DNA from 4 places in the Paenibacillus sp. EC2-1 genome. Region 1 is predicted to be linked to each of the others. Evidence: riboswitches for the same ligand, from Rfam matches in the RefSeq annotation. Region 1 holds a riboswitch; each other region holds the start of a gene.
The links. Region 1 has a riboswitch for cobalamin ahead of ACK8P5_RS03450 (ribonucleoside-diphosphate reductase subunit alpha). Riboswitches for the same ligand answer to the same signal wherever they lie in the genome.

Region 1 (6,247 bases):
GTAGAAACATTACAATCGGTTATGGGAAAACGTGTTGTTATTGAAACGACACGCGGAAGCGTGGAAGGATGCGTTGCTGGCGTAAAACCAGATCATGTCATTATCGAAACTAGAGGTAGAAAATTCTTCGTTCGTATCGCTGAGATTGTATGGATTATGCCTGAATAATAAATATAAAAGAGCTGCAGACCAGCAGCTCTTTTTGGTATTTCATTCTATTTATTCAGACTATTGAATGAAGTAGCAACGCAGATAACAACATAAATAGTAGGAGAAAAACGAGTTTATACCCTACGCTAAGATACCGATTACTCCCTGTTTTTCTCCAGTATAAGAACGGGTAGGTACTAGATATCACAATAATAAATACTGCTGTAATGGTTGCTAATTCGATAGAAATGATACTCAGCTCCCTGCCACTTTTAGACTTAATATGTGTATATTACGTACCACCCACCAGTATTACAGTAATTCATGGCGATGGTATTTTTAATAGGCTTAATATATAAACACATAAAATACCATAAGGTTATATCCTCCAGTATGAGGTTTTTAAAAGTAGCAAGGAGTGAATGTACCGTAAATTATGTCAATTCAACAATAACAAAATAGCGCAGCCCCCATATCAGAGAGCTGCGCTAATTATCCCTTTATAGCTAGGTTACCGAAAGGAGTTGAAAGCATGTCCTCTCCTTGTTAACCACCCAGCTTGTCTTGAACAGATTGTAGCTTTTGTTTGCTTGATGAAGCTTGATCCCGGCGATCGTCGATTTTGACAGATGTGGATACACGCTTGGCACCGGATAAGAAAGGTGCTTCATGAAGCGCGGCAATAGCCTGCCATACATCGCTCAATTCACCTTCGATAATCGTACTCATTGACGTCAATTCATATGAGATTCTCTCCTGCTTCTGCAACACCCTCTGCATCTCTGCAACATACATACTTAGGCTTGTTGTAGCCGTTCCAATCGGAATGATAGTTACTTCAGCAATGGCCATGGACGATAACCTCCTAATATAGGCTTTTACATAACATTATTGTACCAGTCTAGGACATCATTTCAAATTCTCATTTGAACCGATTCCCGTTCAAATAATGCTCTCAAACGCAATGACTCATAAAGCGTGTATCTCCTTAGAAAAGGTCGTAATTCGTCAAAATGTGCGAAATCTCACCCTCTTTTGGCGGATTGCAGATTGGCGATTTCCCTCCTCATTTGCTATAATTCACCTTGCGTCTATTTTTAAGAAAAGAGTTTACAAACACAATATATTGGGTTAAATTTAATAAACATCAACCAAATATAGTGTATGCAGGTGTTTGACACTTCATAGAGTTGTCACACTTAATAGGGAAGCATGGTGCAAATCCATCACGGTCCCGCCACTGTAAAGGGTTTTAGATCGCATTTTTTGCGTTTCTGAGATGACTTCGGCTTTAAGTCACTGAAGGCTACAACGCTAGACCTTTGGGAAGGCGCCGAACTCTATACCCCAAGTCAGGAGACCTGCCTGTATGCAAGTACAACACCTATCCTACGGGAAATTAGGAAAGTGTTCTCTTACTGCGTCTGTACATATCAGCGAGCCCTAAAACGGCGGCTCAAGCTACTATGCACACTTCACCCACAGCGCATACGAACATTTTCAACCTTCCTAAGGTTTGGAAAATGTTTTTTTAATGTTCTTTTTCCCATTTCCCCCTAAGAAAGCGAGGATTTACCCATGCCCCAAATCGTAGTTAAACCGAACAACCGTCAATTAGCTTTTGATCCAAATCGCCTCTCTGTTTATGCCGATCGGATTTTGAATGAACTAGACATGCTGAATAAGGAGCAACTGCTTCGCGGTGTGAATTCTAAACTCCGTGGCGAACAAGTAACTGGTGAGGAGATCAGCAATGCGTTCACCATGTCGGCACTCGAGCTTGTTACTAAAGAAGAACCGAACTGGAAGTTCGCAGCGGCTCGTTCGCTTTTGACATCCTTATATAAAAAAGCGGCTAACCATCGTCGTTACAAAGCTTATCCGGACGAGCCATACGGTAACCTATATCCTCTCATTACTGAGCTGGTGCAAAAAGGTATCTACCGTGAAGAGCTTCTGGAATGCTATACCAAAGCACAAATTGAAGAACTCGCAGAAACGATTGATTATACCCGTGACCTGCTGTTTGACTATATCGGACTGTTGACACTAGCTGAGCGTTATCTTGCTACTGATTTTGATGGTCGTGTGATGGAGCTTCCGCAAGAGCGTTATATGATTATTGCCATGTACCTCATGCACAAAGAGCCTGCTGAGAAACGTATGGACCTTGTTAAAGAAGCATACTGGGCAATGAGTAATATCTATATGACCGCAGCAACGCCAACCATGTCCAACGCCGGCAAGAAGGTAGCAGGCCAGCTGTCCAGCTGCTTCATCGATACTGTGGATGACTCACTTGAAGGCATCTTTGATTCCAATACGGACGTAGCTCGTCTCAGCAAAATGGGTGGCGGCATCGGCGTTTACCTTGGAAAGGTTCGTGCCCGTGGTTCAGACATTCGTGGACATAAGAACACAAGCTCCGGCGTTATCCCTTGGATTCGTCAGCTGAACAACACCGCTGTTAGCGTAGACCAGCTTGGTACACGTAAAGGTGCAATTGCCGTTTACCTGGATGTATTCCATAAAGACATCCTTGCCTTCCTGGATCTGAAGCTGAACAATGGTGACGAGCGTATGAGAGCACATGACGTGTTCCACGGCGTATGTCTACCTGATATGTTCATGGAAGCTGTTGAAGCTCGTGATGAGTGGAGTCTCTTCTGCCCGCACGAAGTGAAGAAAGTAATGGGTTGGAAAGACGAGAACGGTCGTCCGCTCGGTCTGGAAGACTTCTATGACGAGAAACTTGGCGAAGGCAAATTCCGTGAAAAATATGCAGAGGCTGTAGCGAATCCACAGCTTTCCCGTATTACGGTTCAAGCCATCGACATCATGAAACGTATTATGAAATCCCAGCTAGAAACCGGTACACCGTACATGTTCTATCGTGACACGGTTAACCGCGCTAACCCGAACTCCGCACACGGTATGGTTTACTCATCTAACCTGTGTACTGAAATTATGCAGAACCAATCGGCTACCGTTGTGGAACAAGAAGAGCTTGTAACCAAGGATGGACAGACTCGCATTGTCATCTCCAAAGTTCCTGGTGATTTTGTTGTCTGCAACCTGAACTCCATTCACTTGGCTCGTGCAGTTCCAGCGGGTGTGCTCGAACGTCTCGTACCCATTCAGGTGCGTATGCTCGACAATGTTATCGACATCAATAATATCGAAGTACTGCAAGCACAATACACGAACAGCCAATACCGCGCAGTCGGTCTCGGAACCTTCGGTCTGCATCACTTGCTGGCTCTTGAGGGTATTCGCTGGGAATCCGATGAGGCGGTTGCCTATAACGATAGTCTGTATGAAAAAATCAACTATCTGCTCGTTAAATCCAGTATGGAACTGGCCAAAGAAAAAGGTCATTATCCGAAATTCAAAGGTTCTGACTGGGAGAGCGGTGAATACTTCACGTTCCGTGGTTACACCGATGGTGAGCATGAAGGCAAATATGTAACAACAGAACAGTGGCGTGAACTGCAGCAAGAAGTGCAGCAAAATGGTGTTCGTAACGCATGGCTCTTCGCGATCGCACCAAACGGATCGACTTCCATCATCGCTGGCTCTACGGCAAGTATTGATCCACTGTACGAACTTCTTTCTTATGAAGAGAAAACAACTTACAAGATTGCTAACCCAGCTCCGGACCTGTCCGAGAAGACGATCTGGTATTACAAAACAGCCTTCTTGATCGATCAGAACTGGTCCATCAAAATGGCAGCCGCTCGTCAGCGTCACGTTGACCAAGCGCAAAGCTTCAACCTGTACGTTCGTCCGGACATCAAGGCTTCTGAGTTCCTGGAACTTCACCTTCATGCTTGGAAAGCCGGCTTGAAATCGACTTACTATGTACGTAGCCGTGCGCTTACGATTGAAGAATGTGAGTCATGTGCTAGTTAAAAGCTTTAATAAACCCTTTTTCGATCCCACCCAAACCCTCCCTTCCAAGGGAGGGCCCCAAGGGCTCTGCCCTCTGGACACCCGGAAATAGAGCTTCGATTAAGGAGTGATTTGGGTTGAGGTACGGCTTGCTGGTGTAAGGAGCGCTTACTCCCTTCGGGAACGCTCTACTTTAGAGCGAAGATAATGAGTTACACGGGCGTTCTTTAGTGTTACTTACTGCTAAGAACGCTCTCCCTTCGGGATTTGCTCCACGTTTGTGCGTAACTTGTGAGTTACATCGGCGTTCTTTGGAGTTACTAACTGCTAAGAACGCTCTCCCTTTGGGATTTGCTCCACGTTTGTGCGTAACTTGTGAGTTACATCGGCGTTCTTTGGAGTTACTAACTGCTAAGAATGCTCTCCCTTCGGGATTTGCTCCACGTTTGTGCGTAACTTGTGAGTTACATCGGCGTTCTTTGGAGTTACTAACTGCTAGGAACGCTCTCCCTTCGGGATTTGCTCCACATTTGTGCGTAACTTGTGAGTTACATCGGCGTTCTTTAGTGTTGCTAACTGCTAGGAACGCTCTCCCTTTGGGATTTGCTCCAAGTTTGTGCGTAACTTGTGAGTTACTTTTACGCTTTTTTACCTCTACTACCTGCTTGGAGCGCTCTCCCTTCGGGAATCGCTGTGAGTTTAGTGCATAACCTGTGAATTACATGGGCGTTCTTTAGAGTTACTAACTGCTAAGAACGCCCTCCCTTTGGGATTTGCGCTATTTTAGTGCATAACTTGTGAGTTACTCTGTGCTTCTATACCTTTCATACCTGCTCAGAGCGCTCTCCCTACGGGATACGCTGTGGGTTAGTGCATAACTTGTGAGTTGTTTATGTTACTTCGTCCATCCTTCTGCTGTAAGCGGGCGATCCGCAAACCAGCAATTGAATATACTAACTAAATCATTTAAAGACTACATCGGCTAAGGATATCCCATCGGAAGAGTTTACGTCCGCCTTTGTTATGAATACCAGACCCCAAGCAAAGGGGTAACAACAGCGGCTGTAGAGGGGATTTCCGTCCCAGATATCCGGCCTCCAAGGAGAGATTAAGCATGCAAATGCAAAAAATATTTAATACCGAAGCCCCTAACCAATCCACTCGTATCATCGAAGGTGAATGTTCAGGTATTCTGAACTGGAACGACATCCGTATGCCGCACATGTACAAACTATACAAAGTGCTACTCTTGAACCACTGGATCGCTGATGAGATTCCAATGTCCAAAGATGCATCGCAGTTCCCACGCCTTGATCCGGAAGAACAGCGCACATTCAAAATTAACATTTCCTTGCTGGCTGTGCTTGATTCCATGCAGACAATGTTCGTTAGCGATGTGAAGCGCTATTTTACCGACTCTTCCCTTGAAGCGATCTCGGCAATCATCGGCCAACAGGAAGTTGTCCACAACCAATCCTACTCTTACGTTCTCTCTTCAATCGTATCGGAGCAAGAACAGAAAGAGATTTTTGAATACTGGAAGCATGATCCGGTTCTTCTGGACCGCAACCGTTTCATCGCAGATATTTATCAGTCTTTCCGTGATAATCCATCACCACAGACTTTCTTCGAATCCATGGTTGCTGACCTGATTCTCGAAGGGATCTTCTTCTACAGCACATTCGCCTTCTTCTACAACCTGGCACGTGACCAGAAGATGATGGCGACAAGCCAGATGATCTCTTACATTCAGCGTGACGAGAACCAACACTGCTACTTCTTCGCTGAAGTGTTCAAGCAGCTTCTTGTTGATTTCCCTGAACTGAACTCCAAAGAGAACATGGACTACTTGTACCGCACAATCGACCGTGCTGTTGAACTCGAAACAAACTGGGCTCACTACACACTCAGCAACGTTCGCGGCATCGATCTAAACGAGCTGTCCGATTACATTAAATACATTGCGAACCGTCGTCTGAAGATGATGGGTATGGAAAAAGCTTATGAAGGCGTAGATGTAAACTGCATGCCTTGGATTAAACCTTTCTCCGACGAAGCTTTGAACGCAACCAAGACAGACTTCTTCGAAGCGAAGTCCCGTAACTACGGTAAAGTCGGCGACGACAATGGATTCGACGATCTATAATATAAACACAACGAAAAACCTCCGTATTCTTCCTTTTTGGAAAGGGTACGGAGGTTTTAT
Region 2 (6,247 bases), 2.3 Mb from region 1:
TTAATCGAATGTTTATCTACAGACAGGGTCACATATTGTGTTGGCTTCGGTGTTGTACCACCTCCGTTACCTGGCGTTTCAATTACACTTGTTGTGTAAGCGACAAAGTCTGTAAAATGTTTCGTTTTGACGATTAAGTCTTTTCCGCTATCATAGGCATATTCTTTCTTCCCACTGCTCAACCCTTGCTCATCGCCTGAGTACTTCGAAATTGCGTGGGCTGATCCGTCTTGGATATAGGCAGCCTCTTTCCCGCTCATTCCCTTGAAGGTTAAGGTAATGAAGGAGCTGAATTCGATCTTACCCTTACCACCCATTGTGAATGCCTGAACAATCTCATCCAGCTTATGTTCCTCTGGAATAATTGGTTTGATCTGATCTTTTAAAGAAGAATCCGTCTTATGGATTGAAGTTAATAACTCCAATGCTGAAGCGTCGCCCGTTGTGACCGCAGTACCTGCAGGGATCAAGACGGATACATTACCCTTTGTAGCCTCTATTTTTGGAAGGCTGCTATTCGAGGGAAGTTTAGCACTTACCTTTGAGTTTTTATCCGCCGGAATCGTTATCGTAATTTCTTTATTACTATCTTCTGGCTTTATAGGAACGATATAATCAAGCTCATCTTTCGGTATAACAACATCCGGTTTATCACCCGATGGCAATGTCACTACTATATCTTTAGGAGACTCGGGTTGTTCTGGAAGTTCTGGTTGTTCAGATTGAACATCAGTCATGTCATAGAGACGATTCTTACCATTCTTAAATCTGTCGTAAGCTACTAGGGCAAGTGTCCCCTGATCCGTAGCCATGCTGTTGACAGCACCTAACTTCGTGTTCATAAAGCCACCATCAGGTACAGCAAATGTTAGCAAGGCATCTAATGCTGAATTTCCATTCTTAATAAATCGATCATCTGTGTGTGGGTCTATCCTCAAACCGGTTAAGGCAATAATAACCTGAGCAATACTCTGGCTATTTGGCGATGATCCGTAACCATAACCTCCATCTTTCATTTGGGCCTTAGATAACGCCTCAATAGCCCGATCTACTGCTGCTTTTACATCCTCACGTTCATGATAATAAGGGGTCAGTCCTTGCATCGTCATTGCCGTGATATCCGGATCTATCGTGCTCCCAAAGAATGCCCATCCACCATTAGGAAGCTCTTTACCCAAGATGAGGTTTATAAAAGATTCTCTTGTGGATTGCACACTCTCTTTGGTGATATCTGGAATCTCATAACGATTGCTGTCAAGTGCCAGGAGAGCATAAACGGGTCCATTAATGCCTTGATTAGCAACATAGGTGTAGTCAGCAAGAGGATTTCGTACATCATGCCCGTTCACATTTGTTATATCTTTTCCGATTGAAGAAAGCCCCAGAATTAATCTGGAATGTTCAGTACTAAATACATTATTCTTAGACATTAATGCTTCATATTCTCGAACGACATTGTCGTAATAGATCTTATAATAATCGCTAGGCACCGGATAATTAGCCCGCGCTAAAGAGATGATAACCCACTCACCGTTGCCTGTCCCCAGAGTCGGAGCTTTTACTCTATCAAGAGTATAAGCAAGACTTTTATCCAGATGTTCTTTTGCGAGTGTTACAGTGTCAATCTTCTTGATAATCGTAAAGCTTGTCGTTGTCTCATTCCCTGCGCCATCGATAGCCGTTATGGTTATGCTATTCTCCCCATCAAGAAGAGTAGCCTTATATTGATCCTGAACCGCTGGTAACACGTCTTCATTCACTGCGACTTCTGGAATAATGTCCGTGTACACGTTATCTGTTACTGTAATTTTGAAGCTTATTTCACTAGATGATACCGTCTGGTTATCTTGTATTCCTTCTACCTTAATCGTCGGAGGTTCTTTATCTTCCTTGGGTTCTGTATCTACCTCTTCAATCTGCTCATTGTTAACAGTAGTAAGCTCTTCTATTGGAGCAACGGAAGTGTCAGCCTCATCCGCGTAGGATACCGTCATCCCGTTCGTGAACATCGTCATTACAATGCTTATGATCAGCAGCCATGCGATTAATTTATTTTTTCTCATCTCAATCCATCATCCTTCCAATTCATCTTTCGTTTAACAGCACACAAAAAGACCTCTCAACTTGAATCGTTAAGAGGTCTAATAGATTACGCAGCTATATTTAGCCAGCACTAATAAACACCTTCCTATCCATCGTAGAGTTGTGGTGTGACAAAACAGGCAGGTATTCTGGCTCAAGTATCAACATCCTAGCAGCCTTCCCAGTTCCCCAGTGGCATCGTTGCAAGGACTCCTCTTATACAGCGGCGGGACCGCGTGGGATTCTCACCCACTTCCCTTTTAACCAATTTATGAGATGGATGATTCCATTCACAATTGGCACCTGTTTCGCGTGTTCCATATTTGATTGTTATATTATTCATTCTAATAAATATATCACTTTTTACCAAGGAAAAGATTTCAAATATTGAAATATCGGAATATTTGTTTAATAGGACGCCGTATCAACGCTAAAGATATAATCCACCTTATATATAATGAATACATTTTTCGCAATGCAAATACGCCTGATTCTAGATGTAGATCAGGCGTATTGTTGAAACCTACTTATTAATAAAGCTCAAATATTGCAATGCATTTTGCAGAACGACTACAGCTTCAGCACGAGTCGTCATATCCTTTGGCGCAAAGGTTGTTGCTGCCTTGCCCTTAATTAGTCCCTTATCCACCGCTGCTGCAATGGCTTCTTGAGCATAGGATGAGATTTGATCCTGATCTGCAAAGGTTGGCTGGCTGGCTCCAGCCCCTGCTGTTCCTTGTACGAACTGAATCGCATTCATCATCATCACGACCATTTGCTCTCTCGTAATGAGTGCCTCAGGAGCAAATCTGTCGTTGCCTACTCCTTGTACGAACCCATATTTTACGGCTGTACTCACATCTGCTGCATACCACTTGCTTGCTGCTACATCAGAAAATGTTTGATCTACTTCTTTGTTCGACAAACCAAAACTTCTCACGAGCAAGGACGCAAATTCTGCACGCGTCACTCGACCAATTGGATCAAATGTTCCCTCTGTTTTCCCTTTCACGATCAGCTTGGAAGCCAGAGCTTCTACTGCCTGTTGTGCCCAGTGACCCTGTAGATCTGCGAACGTTTTCTTACCTTCCACGATCACATACAAACCATTTTTGTTATGTTGGATCGTCGCCACCGTTTTGCCGTCCTTTACCGTAAATACGGCTGGAACAAATCGAAGCTCTCCCGTTGCCGGATCGTATGTCATTACCGTTACTTCATTCGGATTGCTCAATACACCATTTACGATCAGCTTGCGCTCTACATAGCCTGTTGGTGTTAGCTCCGTTGTCGCTTCCTTTTCTTTCAGCTCTGCTTCAAAACTTACAGCTGCACTTCGTGCCTTTATACCTCTGTCTGTAAGCTTTTCTTCCAAACCTTTCTGTACTGTCAGGTCTGCTTGTTCAACCCGTACAATGATTTGTCCGTTTGCATCAAGACCTTTTCCTACCAGTTCAGAAACCGGCCATGCATAGCTTCCTAGTGGACTAGTTACTTCAATGACAGCATCAGGCTTGCTTCTTGCCAAACGGCTTAATGCTTCTGCTGGAATCGCAACCTCGTAACCATCGTAAGAACCGGAAATCGCAATTCTCAGTACAGAGCCTGCATTTTTCCCTGCTTGTTCGAATGCTTGAACCTTCTGCATAAACGCTGCAGCATCCAGCTTAGCCTTCACTTTGTTGTGAGCAGGATCAACCGTCAGCTCGCTTCCTTTGGATTCATACAATGCTGGATCTCCGACTGTCGGCACTGTTGTGCCACCACTGTTGCCGCCTTCTCCATTGTTGCCTCCACCGTTATTTCCACCGCCGTTGTTTCCTCCATTGTTATTTCCTCCGCCGTCATTACCGCCACCGCTTGTGCTTTGACCGCTAATTGTAATGACCTTGCTTCCGTTTACATTAGAGCCATCTGCTGCTGCTGCTGCGACTTTAACTACTCCGTACTTAACAGCTGTCAGTAATCCATTTGCATCAATCGTTGCTTTGTCTGTTACTGTCACGCCATCGGCTTCATACACGGACCACGTTACCGTTTTGTTCGTTGCATCCTCAGGTAGAACTGTCGCTCCTAGTTGCAGCGTGCCGCCTTTTGCAGTGATTGCATCAACTGTACTTGTTACGGCAATCGACTCTACTTTTACTGGATCTGGGTCTGGCGTATCGCTTTGACCGCTAATCGTAATGACCTTGCTTCCGTTTACTCCGGAACCATCAGCTGCTGTTGCTACGACTTGTACTTCGCCATCCTTCACGGCTGTAAGTAATCCATTTGCATCAATCGTTGCTTTATCTGTTACTGTTGTGCCGTCTGCTTCATACACGGACCACGTTACCGTTTTGTTTGTTGCATTCTCAGGTAGAACCGTCGCTCCTAGTTGCAGCGTGCCGCCTTTTATTGTGATTGCATCAACTGTACTTGTTACGGCAATCGACTCTACTTTTACTGGATCTGGGTCTGGCGTATCGCTTTGACCGCTAATCGTAATGACCTTGCTTCCGTTTACTCCGGAACCATCTGTTGCTGTTGCTACGACTTTAACTACTCCGTCCTTAGCGGCTGTCAGTAATCCATTTGCATCAATCATTGCTTTGTCTGTTAAAGTCGTTCCGTCTGCTTCATACACGGACCACGTTACCGTTTTGTTTGTTGTATTCTCAGGTAGAACTGTCGCTCCTAGTTGCAGCGTGCCGCCTTTTGTTGTGATTGTCGAGGAATTGCCTTCGCTCGTCACTGCAATGGAAGTAACGCTCACATCTTCTTCCACGCCAAATTCAGAGTAATTCCATTCCGATTCCCAATTCATCGAAATGCGCTGATTTGCACTATCTAGATGCAGCGGGAACCAAATATATCTAGAATCCGTCAAATTATTAGGATTCCAACGATCTGCCATAAAGATAAACTTATCTTTTACTAGCTCACCTTTGGAGTTACGATAAGGCAACACAAACGTACTTTGGCTCTCATGTGTTGTTCCCTTCCAATCATCCCAGAATGGATCCCCCTTATCTTTCCACCACCAGTCTAGCAGATTCTCTGTAGTATGGTATTTAGCTGGATTTGGATTCCAACCTGTTAAACCAGATGTAATAGAATAATAAATTCCATCTTGTTCAAATACTGTTGGAGCTTCTCTATTATCTTTATGTGCTTTAGCCCAAATCGCTTTTCCATTATCACCAATAGCTGGTTTTGTGTAAGTATCATCTAACTGTAAAACAATAGTGGCATTATTACCTTCGGAAGAGTAGATCAAATATCCGGTATTATTCTCATCATTGTCTACATACAGGGTCATATCTCGTAGCATACCTTGGCCTTCGCGCCAAGCATTATCCCAGTCATCGTTAGGCATTCGACCAATATCTAATACTTTGAAAGGACCTGTCGGAGAATCACTTACTGCAACGCCTCCTGAAGCAGTCCAATACTTACCTGCTATTGGCCCGTCATGGTGCCACCACATTACATAATTATCGTGTTTTGCATTGTAAACTACTTTCGGACGCTCAACTACCTTATCCCAGTTAAACAAACGATATAATCTTTGTTTTTCTTCTAAAGACTCATTTTTATAAAGTTCGTTTAATTCATCGATTTGATCACGTGAATTGTGTTTTTTCAACGTATTTACTGGAGATTTCATATTGCCAGTAAAATTGTAAAATCTTTTTTCATCATCACTTATGCCAAAGTTTGGATCATCTAGGTTCTGATAATGTTGTTCCTGACGCTCAAAACTAAATGCTTCACCGGCTTCCATATAAGTAGGATCATCTTCATGAATGTACATGGGAACTTCAGATGGATTCGCACCATCAAGTGTGTTATCGCCTAAATTTGGATTATTAAATACCGGCAGTACAATGCCTTCGTTCTCCCAATTATAAAGATCCTTAGAGGAGTAAGCATGAATACCTGTCATCGGTACGTAACCGGCTCCTAAGTTTGATTCTGTTTTATCTTCTCCATACCAGTAATACGTTTTCGTTTTTTCATCATAGATGATGCCACCGCCATGTGCCTGAATCGGCTCACCATCCGTGTCATACCACGTCTGACCATTTTTAATACGATTTACACTATAATTTTTCTCTGCATATTTCTCATACGCATGATTAAACTTGTAGCTATAATGCTCCACAGACTCTTCCGTGAG
Region 3 (6,247 bases), 740 kb from region 1:
GCGTCATCTGATTGCGAAGGGTAATTATCGGACGATTTCAATCTTGACTCGTACACTTCGTGAAGCGGAGGAGCTGCATCGTATATTGTCTGAGGAGTGGCCAGACCTTCATCTGATTGATGGAAGCAAGCAGACATATCAGGGCGGCCTGTCTGTGCTACCCGTATATCTGTCCAAAGGACTTGAGTTTGATGCTGTAATTGTAGCGGATGCAGACCGTGAGCACTATGCAGAAAAGGCTTGGGATGCCAAGATTATGTATGTTGGATGTACGCGTGCACTTCATGAACTGTGGTTACTGCATGGAGAACAGCTTCCATCTTATATTGTCCCTGAACAGCCAGAAATTGCAGCACAGGGATGGCCAGAAGGCATTTAAGTTGAAAAAATCAATTGAGTGAGCAGCTAAAGAACTAGAACTTGATTATAGCTGCTTTATGAGGGCCGGTGGTTTAGACAACCACCGGTTCTTTGTATTGAGCTAGACCCAATTGTTGATAAGACTGGCCTAAATCATCTATAAATCGGTAAAGTGTAACAGCAATGAGTATGATTAGTGCAATGAGGACGATGATCCTCAGTGATCGTCTTTTCATTTCTCTATTCCCTCTTTTGTCATATATTTGGGTACATTATAGGCTAGATTTGTGCAGGTAAGTTTGTTCCTAAACGAGTGATCATCCAGAAAAGTTTGGGATTTATTAGAATTTAGGCTTTGCTTACAGTGGCGATGTGATTACCAGATTGTGATATGATAAGTAACAGAATCAAGATCATAGTTTTCAATGATGATTATAGGCAAGGATGTGTAATGATGGATTTATTCTCTCTCGGTCGTGAAGAGGATCGCGATTCCCGGCTGCTGGCTGATCGGATGCGTCCCTCAAACCTCGATGAATATATTGGACAAGAACATATAGTAGGACCAGGTAAACTGCTTCGGCGCGCAATAGAAGCGGATCAGGTATCATCCATTTTACTTTATGGTCCGCCGGGCTGTGGTAAGACAACGCTAGCTCACATCATTTCGAAGCATACGCAAGGCGAGTTTGTTCGACTTAATGCGGTAGAGGCAACAGTGAAAGAGGTACGTGAGGTCATTGAACAAGCTCAGAGCAACAAGTCCTTGTATGGTACCAAAACCATTCTGTTTCTAGATGAGGTACATCGGTTCAACAGTTCCCGCCAAGATGCGTTGCTACCTGCAGTTGAGAAAGGGACTATCATTTTTATCGGTGCCACAACCGAGAATCCGTTTCATTATGTGAACGGGGCTCTCATGAGCCGCTCAACTTTGTTCCAGCTGGAGCCGCTAACAAGAGAACACTCCCTTATTGCTATGAGGCGTGCGCTTCAGGACAAGGATAAAGGGCTTGGTTTTATGCAGCTACAGGTTGACGAGAATGCACTTGAGCACATTGCTTCGATGGCGAATGGTGATATCAGGAGATCTTTAAATGCACTCGAATTGGCAGCAATGACAACACCTCCTACTAAGGAAGGAACGGTCCATATTACGCTCGAAGTTGCCGAGGAATCCATTCGGCGTCCAACAGTTCGAGCCGATGAGTCAACGCAGTATGACGTATTATCTGCTTTTCATAAAAGTATACGTGGTTCTAGTGATGCCGCACTTTTCTGGTTTTTGTATGCAGTAGAGAAGCTGGGCATGGACCCGATGGTGTTTATTCGCCGTTTGATTGCTGCCAGTAGTGAGGATATCGGTCTAGCCAATCCACAGGCGATGGTACAAGCTGTCAGTGCATTAGATGCTTACCGTCATAACGGCTGGCCTGAAGCGAAGTTGAACATTGCACAGGCGATTCTTTTTGCAGTAGAGAGCCCGAAATCAAATGCGGTATATACGGCTATCTCGCGCGCCACATCTGCTATTGAAGATCTTAAATCAGCAGAGGTACCGCTTCACTTGCGGGATACCCATTATCAAGGAGCCGCAAAGCTCGGACATGCAGGATACAAGTATCCTCATGATTTCCCTGGGCATTATGTGAAGCAGGATTATTTGCCTAAGGAGCTGACACGTCGTGTATTTTACCAAGCGACCGAGCAGGGCAACGAGGCTAAGATTTCGCACAATCAGCGTTTGCGTAAGGATGATTAACAGAGGATTCATGTAATCGTATTGGAAGGGATTTTCGTATGAACAAAAACTTACTTTTCGTAGGTGCGGGAGGATTTGCCGGGACATTATGCCGTTATGGTCTGAGTGAAATAGTTCCACTGCCAGCCAGCGGATTTCCGGCTGCTATCCTACTTATTAATCTGATGGGGTGTTTGTTTCTGGGTTGGTTCTTAACCTATGGCTTACGTTCCACCCGGATTTCTGCTGAGATTCGGTTGCTAATAGGCACGGGATTTACAGGAGCTTTCACAACGTTTTCTACCTTTACGGTGGATACTGTAAGGTTGTCTAGTCAGGGCCATATGCTCGTAGCAGTGCTCTATGTGATGCTTAGTGTCATCGGTGGACTACTCATGTCTTTGATTGGTGTTTGGTTGGGACGAACGATGGGATCAGCACGAGAAGGTGAGACGACATGATCTTATGGATCGGGTTAGGCGGTGTTTTTGGGGCAATTGCTCGTTATAGCGTTGGCAGCTGGATTGGAAAAAGAGCGGGAGGTTCTTTTCCATGGGCCACCCTGTTTGTAAACGTGGTAGGTTCTTTCATTCTTGGGATACTCGCCGGCTCTGCTGAGCGGATTCCTGAAGTGATGTATAGCATTTTAGGAATAGGGTTCTGCGGTGCCTTCACTACCTTTTCAACATTTGGGTATGAGGCAGTCTCCTTGGCAGGAAACAAACGTTACACAGAAGCCCTATTATATGTTTCTATATCGTTAATTCTTGGACTTGCAGGAGCATGGGCGGGACTTGCGATAACAACATAAAGCATGAGAGTATTCTACGAAATTATTTGTTTTATTATTTCATTTGGGGGAGGATGAAGAACTTGCGTAAACAAAAGTTTGGGATTCTGATGCTATCTGCTGGTCTACTTCTGAGTGGATGTGGTGCTGGTAAAACGGAAAGTAAAGGCGAGGCAAATTCCAAAACAGGGACAGAAGCTACTCATGAGCATGGGGGACAGACGACTCTTGCCAATGGAGATATTCAGGAGATGACGGCATCTGCTAAAGATCTGCCAACTTTTTTGAATGGAAAAAGTGACGAACTCCGGACAATTTATGCGCTCGCTGCTCAGGTGAAAGATGTGCTCCCATGGATTCCATGTTATTGCGGATGTGGAGAAAGCGCTGGGCATGATAGCAACTTGAATTGCTTTATTGATGAGGTTAAAGAAGATGGCAGCATTGTGTGGGATGATCATGGTACTCGTTGCGGCGTATGTCTTGAGATCGCTGTTGAATCTGCCAAAATGAAGAGTGAAGGAAAAAGCCTAACTGAAATCCGGAATGCTATTGATGAGAAGTACAAGACAGGCTATGCAAAGCCTACGCCAACGCCTATGCCGACAGAAGTTAACTAGGCACTGTGATTATTGTTACAGTTAATCACCTATATATTGTTATATCTTTTGATATGACAACTACATATAGTGATTAATGGTGATCGGATACGTTCCGATCTTAAAAGGGAATCCGGTGAGAATCCGGAGCGGTCCCGCCACTGTAACAGGTACTCGCGAAAGAATAGTACGAGCCTGAACATCTCTTTCCAAATGTACTGAAGCCAGATACCTGCCATTATGACAACACTGTATTGCCTACGGTTGATAGGAGGGTGTATCAGGTAGGAATAGGTATCTTGGTCTGTCTTGATTTATATACCGGATTCTTGGATGAAGCATGTCTACCGTAAACCTAAGCGGCAGCATGCTTCTTTTTATTTGTGCTTTAGTAGTAGGAGGAGAGAATAATCATGAAAGTTATTAAAAGAGATGGAACACAGGTTGACTTTGATGTTAAACGAATTATGAGAGCGGTAGACAAAGCATTTGAGGCCGCAGAAGGAATAACTAAAGAGGATGCCTCATCTCGGATTGGTAAGATGGTTGAAGACGAGATAAGCAGCATGAATCAAATATCGGTTGAAGACATACAAGATCTTGTTATTCAGTACTTGAAGAAGATCGGACACGAAAGTACAGCTAAAACGTATAAGGAATACCGTGAAGCACGCGATCTGGAACGTATGAAGCGTGGAGAGCTGTACAAGATTAGTAATGATGTTATCGGTGTGAAGGACATGGATTTGCTCCGGGAAAATGCGAATCTGAACGGGGAATCTTTTAGTGGGAAAATGAGTCGGATCGGTTCGGAATATGCTAAGTGGATGGCAAGTTCGTTCATGTTACCACCCGAGCTAAACGAAGCGTTAAAAAACGGATATGTGTACGTCCATGACCTGGATCAATATGCTTTAGGAACAACGAACTGTATCTTTATTCCGTTTGATCGATTGCTCGCAAATGGATTTAATACTGGAAATGGATCAGTGCGTTCACCACAAAGTATTATGACCGCTATGGCTCTTGTTGCAATCATATTTCAGTCCCAGCAGAACAGCCAATTTGGCGGAGTGTCGGGCAATAAGATCGATTGGGATTTGGCGCCGTATGTAGGGAAGTCCTTTCGTAAGCATTTTCGGAAAGGGCTGAACTATCTCGGTGAAGGAGAGTTGAATTCAGGGTCTGATCTCTTGGATGAAGAACTCATTATGGATAATATTTCACTGCAAAAACAATTCCCGCGTACTTATTCATTCGCCTACGAGGAGACTGTGAACGAAACGAAGCAAGCGGCGGAATCTCTCATTCATAATCTGAATACGATGAGCAGCCGGGCTGGTGGCCAGATTCCTTTCACTTCATTAAATTATGGAATGTGCACTTCTACGGAAGGACGGCTGGTGTCGCATGCGCTCCTTGAAGCGACGATGAAGGGACTTGGTCGCGGGGAAACTCCGATTTTTCCACAACATATATTCCAGTGCAAGCAAGGCATTAACCAGTCAGAAGGGGACCCCAATTATGATCTGTTTTTAAAAGCAATAGAATGCTCCAGTCGTCGTTTATACCCGAACTTTGTCAATGTGGATGCGACTTTCAATCTGCCATATTACCGTCCGGAGGACCCGGATACCATCATTGCAACGATGGGCTGCCGGACACGTACAATCTCTGATCGGTTTGGTAGGAATCGTCTCAGTGGAAAAGGGAATCTATCCTTTAATACGATTAACTTGGTACGTCTAGGAATTGATCATGGCATAGCCTTAGGTAAACGTGAGGAAGCGGATCTGGATGGATTTTTTCACAGCCTAGAGCACTATATGGGAATTGCTGTTGAAGGATTAATTCACCGCTATAAGATTCAAGCCAAGCAGCCTGCAAAAGCTTCTGACTTTATGATGCGTGAAGGGGTGTGGGAAGGTGGCGAGAAATTGGCTCCCGATGATAAGGTGGAGGATCTCTTGAAACATGGTTCACTTGCACTCGGCTTTATCGGACTTGCTGAAAGCTTGAAAGCTTTGACAGGACATCATCACGGAGAAGATGAGAAGGTAAGAGAGCTCGGGCTTGATGTGATCAAGTGTATGCGTGCTTATTGTGATGAAATGAGTGAGAAATACAATCTGAACATCACGCTGTTCGCTACCCCGGCAGAGGGCTTATCCGGAAAATTCACAAAGATGGACCGAAGCACTTATGGCAAGATTCCTGGTGTAACCGACCGGGAATATTATACAAATTCATTCCATATCCCGGTATATTATCCTGTAGCGGCTTTTCAAAAGATCGAGTGGGAAGCACCATTTCACAAGCTATGTAATGCAGGTGCTATATCATATGTGGAACTGGATGGAAATGCCCGGCAAAATACAGCGGCTTTCAAAAGCATTGTACAGTTCGCACTTAAGCAAGATATCGGTTACTTCTCGGTCAATCACCCACTGGACCGTTGTCCTGTCTGTGATTATGAGGGGATTATCGGATCCACATGTCCGGAATGTGGTGTGGGGGAGGATAAGGTGCTGTTCCACCGTCTACGCAGGGTAACGGGATACTTAACGGGCAACTATACGGAACGTTTCAATTCAGCTAAGCAAGCTGAGGTTGAAGATCGGGTTAAGCACCAATGAACATCTGTGGCTATATTCCGGAAAGTATAAATGAAGGCAAGGGCGTGCGTGCTGTTCTATTTATTAGTGGCTGTCGTCATGCATGCCCTGGGTGCTTCAATCAAGAATCTTGGGATTTTGA
Region 4 (6,247 bases), 1.7 Mb from region 1:
AATTAGAAGCTGCGCGATGTATCCAGGACTTGGAGATAACCATGTTCGAATTGCTGTTAAAGATGCGGAAGCTAATCGAATATTTCTAACCGAAATAGAGCATGTACTCAAGAATGTAGGTTGAGAATAGGAGTTTTATCATGACAACACCTTTTTTGAATAATGACAAAATGGAATATAGATCTGTGGCTTGTCCCGGATTAATCTTGACCAAGCATGAACGTCATTTACAACTTCAGGCTCCCACCCTTCTAGATGGTCTTAGTAGTGCTATACACGGTGGAGGTATGGGGAAGATTGATCGGATCGCTAATATATATGTGGATCGATTGTACAACTGTAGTAATCCGGAACAAGATATAAGACAACTGTTTCATGAATGGGACTATTCCCTGCAATCAACGGCAGGCTTACTGACAGCCGTTCGCTTGGAATATGCAGCTGTTCTTGAAGAAACAGATAAAGATGCTTCCGTATTTTGCTGTACGACAGCTGGAGTATCCAACGGTGCACGTGCTGGTTCTGCGCGGACCACATACCCGATGTATCAGCCTGGAACGATAAACATCATGTTAGTCATTGATGCAAGAATGACTCAAGCAGCGATGGTGAACGCCATTATTACGGCTGTTGAAGCGAAGACGGCTGCCCTTTCGGATCTCGGCATACGTGATGCAGAGAATGGTCTAATTGCGACAGGGACAACGACAGATTCAATCGTGCTAGGAGTTAGTCAGTCGAATGCTTATCCAGCCGAGCATAGATACTGCGGAACAGCTACAGATCTCGGAGCTGCTATTGGACGCACCGTGTATGGAACCGTACTGGAAAGCTTCAAGGCTCCGGGAGTGAGGCGATCATGATGGAATGGACCATTGTATTCATCCTCTGTGCGGCATACCTGTTAGATCTCATCATTGGAGATCCAAGATGGATTCCTCATCCCGTGATTGGCATGGGGCATGCAATTAAGCGATTGGAGAAGTGGATTCGTAGTCGCTTCACTAAACCAGGCCATCTGAAAAAAGCAGGGATCCTGTTCCCAGTCATGATTGTGGGAGGTTCGCTGCTTATTACTTGGGCGCTACTTAAGGGCTTGTATTTCATTCATCCGTGGCTTGCCATTTTAGCCGAGGTTGTGTTGATCGCAACAACGATTGCTACGAAAGGACTGCGGGATGCAGGAATGGGCGTATTTAACCATCTGAAACAGGGGGATTTACCTGCCGCACGGCAAGCACTCGGTATGATTGTTGGACGGGATACAGCACACTTGGATGAACCTGAAATCGTTCGGGGAACCGTTGAGACGGTCGCGGAAAATATTGTAGATGCCATCGTATCCCCACTATTTTACGCACTGATCGGAGGAGCTCCGCTTGCTATGGCCTATCGTGCAGTAAACACCCTGGATTCTATGGTTGGATACAAGAATGATAAATATCTCCATTTGGGCTGGGCTTCTGCACGATTAGATGATATCGCCAACTTCATTCCAGCACGAATAACGGCATTACTGCTCGTTGTTAGTAGCTGGATGCACCGCCTTGATTACAGACGGTCGTACCGAACGATTAGGCATGACGCACGTCTTCATCCGAGTCCCAACAGTGGATTTCCAGAATCAGCTGTAGCTGGAGCTTTAGGAATTCGTCTTGGGGGCGAGAATGTATATCATGGTGTCGTATCTTTTCGAGCTTACATGGGCGAGTATACACGTCCAATGAATAAGAATGATATTCTGATAACCAATCGATTGATGTTGACTGCATCAATACTATTTTTATTACTAAGTTTAATGATCTTTGGGCTAGTAGGTGGAGCATTATGGAGTTAGAACTGGTATGTATTCGTCACGGTGCCACACAGTGGAATAAGGAGAAACGCTATTTAGGTCACACCGATATCGGACTGCTTCAAGAATCGCTGACTGCGCTTTTACCATTGAGGGAAGAACTTGAAGGAATGATATTTCGTCAAATATTCTGTAGTGACTTAAAGCGATGCCGGGAAACATTAGAACAGGTGTATACGTCTTCAACCGAACAGGTAGTCTTCGATAAGCGGTTACGAGAAATGGATTTCGGAGCGTGGGAGGGTCTCACCTACGATCAGTTGAAACATATACCCCTGTATCGGCATTGGTTGGATGATCCTCAGTCTGTGACACCGCCGGGAGGTGAATCGTGGGAGCATTTTCAGAAACGAATAGCAGAATTTTTAGATAGTCTAGCTCATGATATGGGCAATGATAATGAGAACAATCGGATACTTATCGTCACACATGGAGGCGTGATTAGGCAGATTGCAGCGATGACTATACCGGGTTCATCGTTCTGGGATTATACAGCTGAGCCTGGAAGCCAGCTCATTCTAAAACTCAAACATGTGGATGAGACATGGATCGGGAGCCGTGGTTAAGCCTTCAATATCCGTTACAAAGGGTTGTAAGCTACTCATATGTAACCTATAATCATGAGTTGAGAGGTAAGGCTTGTATCTAAATGAATATGAACTTATAAGGTCTAGGATTAGAGCCAAGTAAAGTGCTTCTGTTCCTAGTTAAAAGGGAAGTTGGTGAAATTCCGACACGGTCCCGCCACTGTGAAACAGGGATATTCTCGATGTACCACTGTTCTGCGCCTAAGTAGAATGGGAAGGTGAGAATATCGATTACCTGTGAGTCAGGAGACCTGCCTTATAAGCGTACGACAGTCCTTCGAGGAAAGGATTACGTTTGGCTTGTGGAAGTACTGTGGTATGACTCGGTACTATGCCTGTGGAACAGATGGTCATCAACTGACTATAAGTCCTTAAGACGTAATCCCTGATTCTTTCTTAATTATGAGAAGATCAGGTTTTTTTTGTTGCATAGACTTCGTAAAATGAGGGTTCATTGAAATTACAAGATGCATCTCACCAAACATACTTCGAAAGAAGATAGGGGAGAGAAATAACAATGAAACAGTTATGGAAGAATTGGACTACAGGCGCACTAGCGATCATAATGGTACTAGCGCTCGCGGCTTGTGGCAGTAATGAGGAGCCGAAACCAGCAACGGACCCTACACCAACAGAACAAGTAACTCCACCGGCTGATGAAGGAACGACGCTCAAGACGGAGTACCCTTTAACCGTTAAGGATGCTACTGGAGAGTCCCTTACATTTAAAGAAGCACCGAAGAAGATTATATCGATCTCGCCTGCGGAGACTGAAACGTTGTTTGCAATCGGACTCGACGAAGAAGTTATTGGTGTATCGGATTTCGATGATTATCCAGAAGCGGCTACAACGAAACCGAAAATGGGTGGTCTATATAATCCGAACGAAGAAGCTATTATTGCCGCTTCACCTGATCTCGTAGTAACAGGAATCTCTATGAGTGCAGAAGCAGCTCAGCATTTGCGTGATCTAGGAATTACGATTTACAAGACAGATCCGAAAACTGTAGATGATGTTATTGCTAATATTGAAGCTTTTGGTCTGATCACAGATCATCAAGAACAAGCTAAGACAGTCGTGGACAAAATCAAGCAGGATCGTGAAGAAGTAACGGAAGCTGTAAAGTCACTTACACCTGAGCAGAAGAAAAAAGTATATATCGAGTTCTCCCAAGGCTGGACAGTAGGTAGTGGAGAGTTTATGGATGAGCTGATCACCTTAGCAGGCGGTGTTAACGTCGCTGCGGATACGGTGGGATGGAATGAAATTAGTGAAGAGAAGATCATTAAAGATAATCCGGATGTCATCTTGTTCTCCAAGAACGTTGTGAATGAGGAAACAAAGGAAACTTTGGACCAAATCATTAAAGCACGTAGTGGTTGGGATCAAATTACAGCTGTGAAGAATGAAGCGATTTATGGTCTTGATGATAACCTAGTAAGTCGTCCAGGACCACGTGTAACGGAAGGTCTTAAGGAAATTGCTAATGCGATTTATCCTGAACTGATGAAGAAGTAAAGGAAGTAAGCTGACACTATCTAATGGATGCTTGCTTACATCTAAGCGCAATTAATAAAGGAGTAATGATGTATGAGACAAAGTGTCATGGAACGTATCGGAGAAATTCGCGGGCTGGATCAATCCGCCATGGAATTAGCGAAACTGCATATTAATAACCTGACGGTCCCACCTGGCAGCCTAGGCAAACTGGAGGCAATGGCGATACAACTCGCGGGTATAACGGGGAACATAAAGCCTTCATTTGACCGAAGAGAAGTTATTATCATGGCAGGCGATCATGGTGTTTGCGATGAGGGTGTGAGTGCTTTTCCACAGGAAGTTACACCTCAAATGATTCATAACTTTCTCGCGGGTGGTGCAGCGGTTAACGTTCTAGCCAGACAAGCGGGTGCAGAAGTAGTATGTGTGGATATTGGGGTGAATAGTGAGCTGTCCCACTCTGATCTTCTTTCGCATAAAATCCGGTACGGTACCGCGAATATGGCACAGGGTCCTGCAATGTCTTACGATGAAGCAATGCAGTCCATTATGGTCGGTGTTAAGGTTGTAGAAGATGCGGTTAAGCGCGGAGTACAATTATTTATTACAGGTGAAATGGGAATTGGAAATACGACGGCCAGCTCAGCGGTAATCTGTGCACTCTCTGACATTTCAGTTCGGGATGCTGTAGGCCGAGGAACCGGCATTGATGACTCTCGTTTGCAACATAAGATATCCGTAGTTGAAAGAGCACTTGAGGTGAATAGCCCTGATCCCAATGATCCGGTAGATGTACTGTCTAAAGTAGGCGGTCTTGAAATCGGAGGTTTGGTTGGTGTTATTCTTGGCGCAGCAGTACATGGCTGCCCTGTAATTATTGATGGATTTATCTCGAGTGCAGCAGCATTGCTTGCCAAGGCCATCTGCCCAGTAGCGGCAGATTACATGATTGTATCTCATGCTTCCCATGAGCAGGGACATCGGCGTCTTCTGGAAGAGTTAAATCTTCGGCCCGTACTTGAATTAGATCTTCGAATCGGGGAAGGGACCGGCGGTGTATTATGTCTTCATCTTGTCGATGCAGCATGCCGGATTGTTCGTGAGATGGCAACCTTTGAAAGTGCGGGAATCTCAGGTGAAACCAAGGAGAAGGATTCATGATCACACTCGTGACAGGCGGTGCAAGAAGCGGAAAGAGCAGCTTTGCTGAGAAGCTATGTATATCGAAGTCCCCGTCTGCTGTGTATGTGGCTACCGCCCAAGCTTTTGATGATGAGATGAGGGAACGTATTGCTCTGCATCAGCTTGAACGAAGTCAAGCGAACTATGCTTGGCGAAATGTAGAAGAGCCTTTTCAGCTTGTGAAACTTCTGAGTGATTGGCGTGAAGAATGCCAAGGTGAAGAAGATTCTGCGCCGACCGTTCTGGTGGATTGTCTCACCCTGTGGCTGTCTAATATTCTACTCTCATTGGAACGTGAGGAGGATGTACAAGCGAAGGTGAAAGCCGAGATTGCTCGTCTTATAGACCAAGCAGAGCAGTATCCTGGTGAATTAATTCTGGTAACGAATGAAGTGGGCAGCGGCATTGTACCAGAATACCCTTTGGGCCGATTGTATCGTGATTTAGCGGGTTACATGAATCAGGCTATATCTCGAAGTAGTGCACAGGTATTCTTGGTAACAGCGGGTATACCTATAGAGCTGAAGAGTAGGGAGTATAGATTATGACGAGATGGAGTCAAGCGGCTGCGGCCGCTTTTCAATTTCTATCACGCTTTCCAGTAAGAGCTAATCTGGATTATACACCAGCACTTTTTCGCCAAAGTGTGAAGTTCTATCCTTTGGTAGGTGCTGCTATTGGCCTTGTTGTATGGGGTGCGGGTGCAGGACTATCGTATTTATTACCTACAATGCCTGCTGCAGTATTGACCCTCATCTTATGGGTATGGCTCACAGGTGGACTTCATCTGGATGGTTGGATGGATACGGCAGATGGTATCCTTAGCTATCGATCTCGTGAGCAGATGCTAGACATCATGAAAGATAGCCGCGTTGGGGCTATGGGTGTGATTGCCTGCGTGCTGCTGTTAATGTTAAAGCTCTCATTAATCTACTCCTTATTTAATGGCGGCACACAATATTCGGGGTTATTTATTCTTCCCTTGATTTGGAGCCGATGGTTCATGGTTCATGCAATGTCAGCGTGGCCATTAGCTCGTGGTAAAGGTGGCCTAGCAGGACAGTTTAAAGATATAGACAAAAGTCAGCAGCGGGCAACACTGTTCATCGCCATAGTGTTGTC

Region 2: it holds a riboswitch for cobalamin, as region 1 does, so the genes downstream of both, ACK8P5_RS18495 (S-layer homology domain-containing protein) here and ACK8P5_RS03450 (ribonucleoside-diphosphate reductase subunit alpha) in region 1, are expected to answer to the same signal.
Region 3: it holds a riboswitch for cobalamin, as region 1 does, so the genes downstream of both, ACK8P5_RS06865 (anaerobic ribonucleoside triphosphate reductase) here and ACK8P5_RS03450 (ribonucleoside-diphosphate reductase subunit alpha) in region 1, are expected to answer to the same signal.
Region 4: it holds a riboswitch for cobalamin, as region 1 does, so the genes downstream of both, ACK8P5_RS20760 (ABC transporter substrate-binding protein) here and ACK8P5_RS03450 (ribonucleoside-diphosphate reductase subunit alpha) in region 1, are expected to answer to the same signal.

Annotation. Positions count from the first base shown of each region.
Region 1 is NZ_CP186006.1:720,284-726,530, reverse strand. It holds gene ACK8P5_RS03460 (YuzF family protein) at 1-168, shown strand, start outside; gene ACK8P5_RS03455 (MTH1187 family thiamine-binding protein) at 697-1,002, opposite strand; cobalamin riboswitch at 1,302-1,533, shown strand; gene ACK8P5_RS03450 (ribonucleoside-diphosphate reductase subunit alpha) at 1,729-4,062, shown strand; gene ACK8P5_RS03445 (ribonucleotide-diphosphate reductase subunit beta) at 5,156-6,187, shown strand.
Region 2 is NZ_CP186006.1:3,928,407-3,934,653, forward strand. It holds gene ACK8P5_RS18495 (S-layer homology domain-containing protein) at 1-2,063, opposite strand, end outside; cobalamin riboswitch at 2,205-2,404, opposite strand; gene ACK8P5_RS18500 (S-layer homology domain-containing protein) at 2,606-6,247, opposite strand, start outside.
Region 3 is NZ_CP186006.1:1,460,291-1,466,537, forward strand. It holds gene ACK8P5_RS06835 (HelD family protein) at 1-379, shown strand, start outside; gene ACK8P5_RS06840 (hypothetical protein) at 453-596, opposite strand; gene ACK8P5_RS06845 (replication-associated recombination protein A) at 815-2,122, shown strand; gene crcB (fluoride efflux transporter CrcB) at 2,161-2,562, shown strand; gene crcB (fluoride efflux transporter CrcB) at 2,559-2,912, shown strand; gene ACK8P5_RS06860 (PCYCGC motif-containing (lipo)protein) at 2,966-3,511, shown strand; cobalamin riboswitch at 3,571-3,744, shown strand; gene ACK8P5_RS06865 (anaerobic ribonucleoside triphosphate reductase) at 3,904-6,126, shown strand; gene nrdG (anaerobic ribonucleoside-triphosphate reductase activating protein) at 6,123-6,247, shown strand, end outside.
Region 4 is NZ_CP186006.1:4,441,623-4,447,869, reverse strand. It holds gene cobD (threonine-phosphate decarboxylase CobD) at 1-124, shown strand, start outside; gene ACK8P5_RS20775 (adenosylcobinamide amidohydrolase) at 141-863, shown strand; gene cbiB (adenosylcobinamide-phosphate synthase CbiB) at 860-1,837, shown strand; gene ACK8P5_RS20765 (histidine phosphatase family protein) at 1,828-2,421, shown strand; cobalamin riboswitch at 2,505-2,715, shown strand; gene ACK8P5_RS20760 (ABC transporter substrate-binding protein) at 2,960-3,961, shown strand; gene cobT (nicotinate-nucleotide--dimethylbenzimidazole phosphoribosyltransferase) at 4,034-5,104, shown strand; gene cobU (bifunctional adenosylcobinamide kinase/adenosylcobinamide-phosphate guanylyltransferase) at 5,101-5,673, shown strand; gene cobS (adenosylcobinamide-GDP ribazoletransferase) at 5,670-6,247, shown strand, end outside.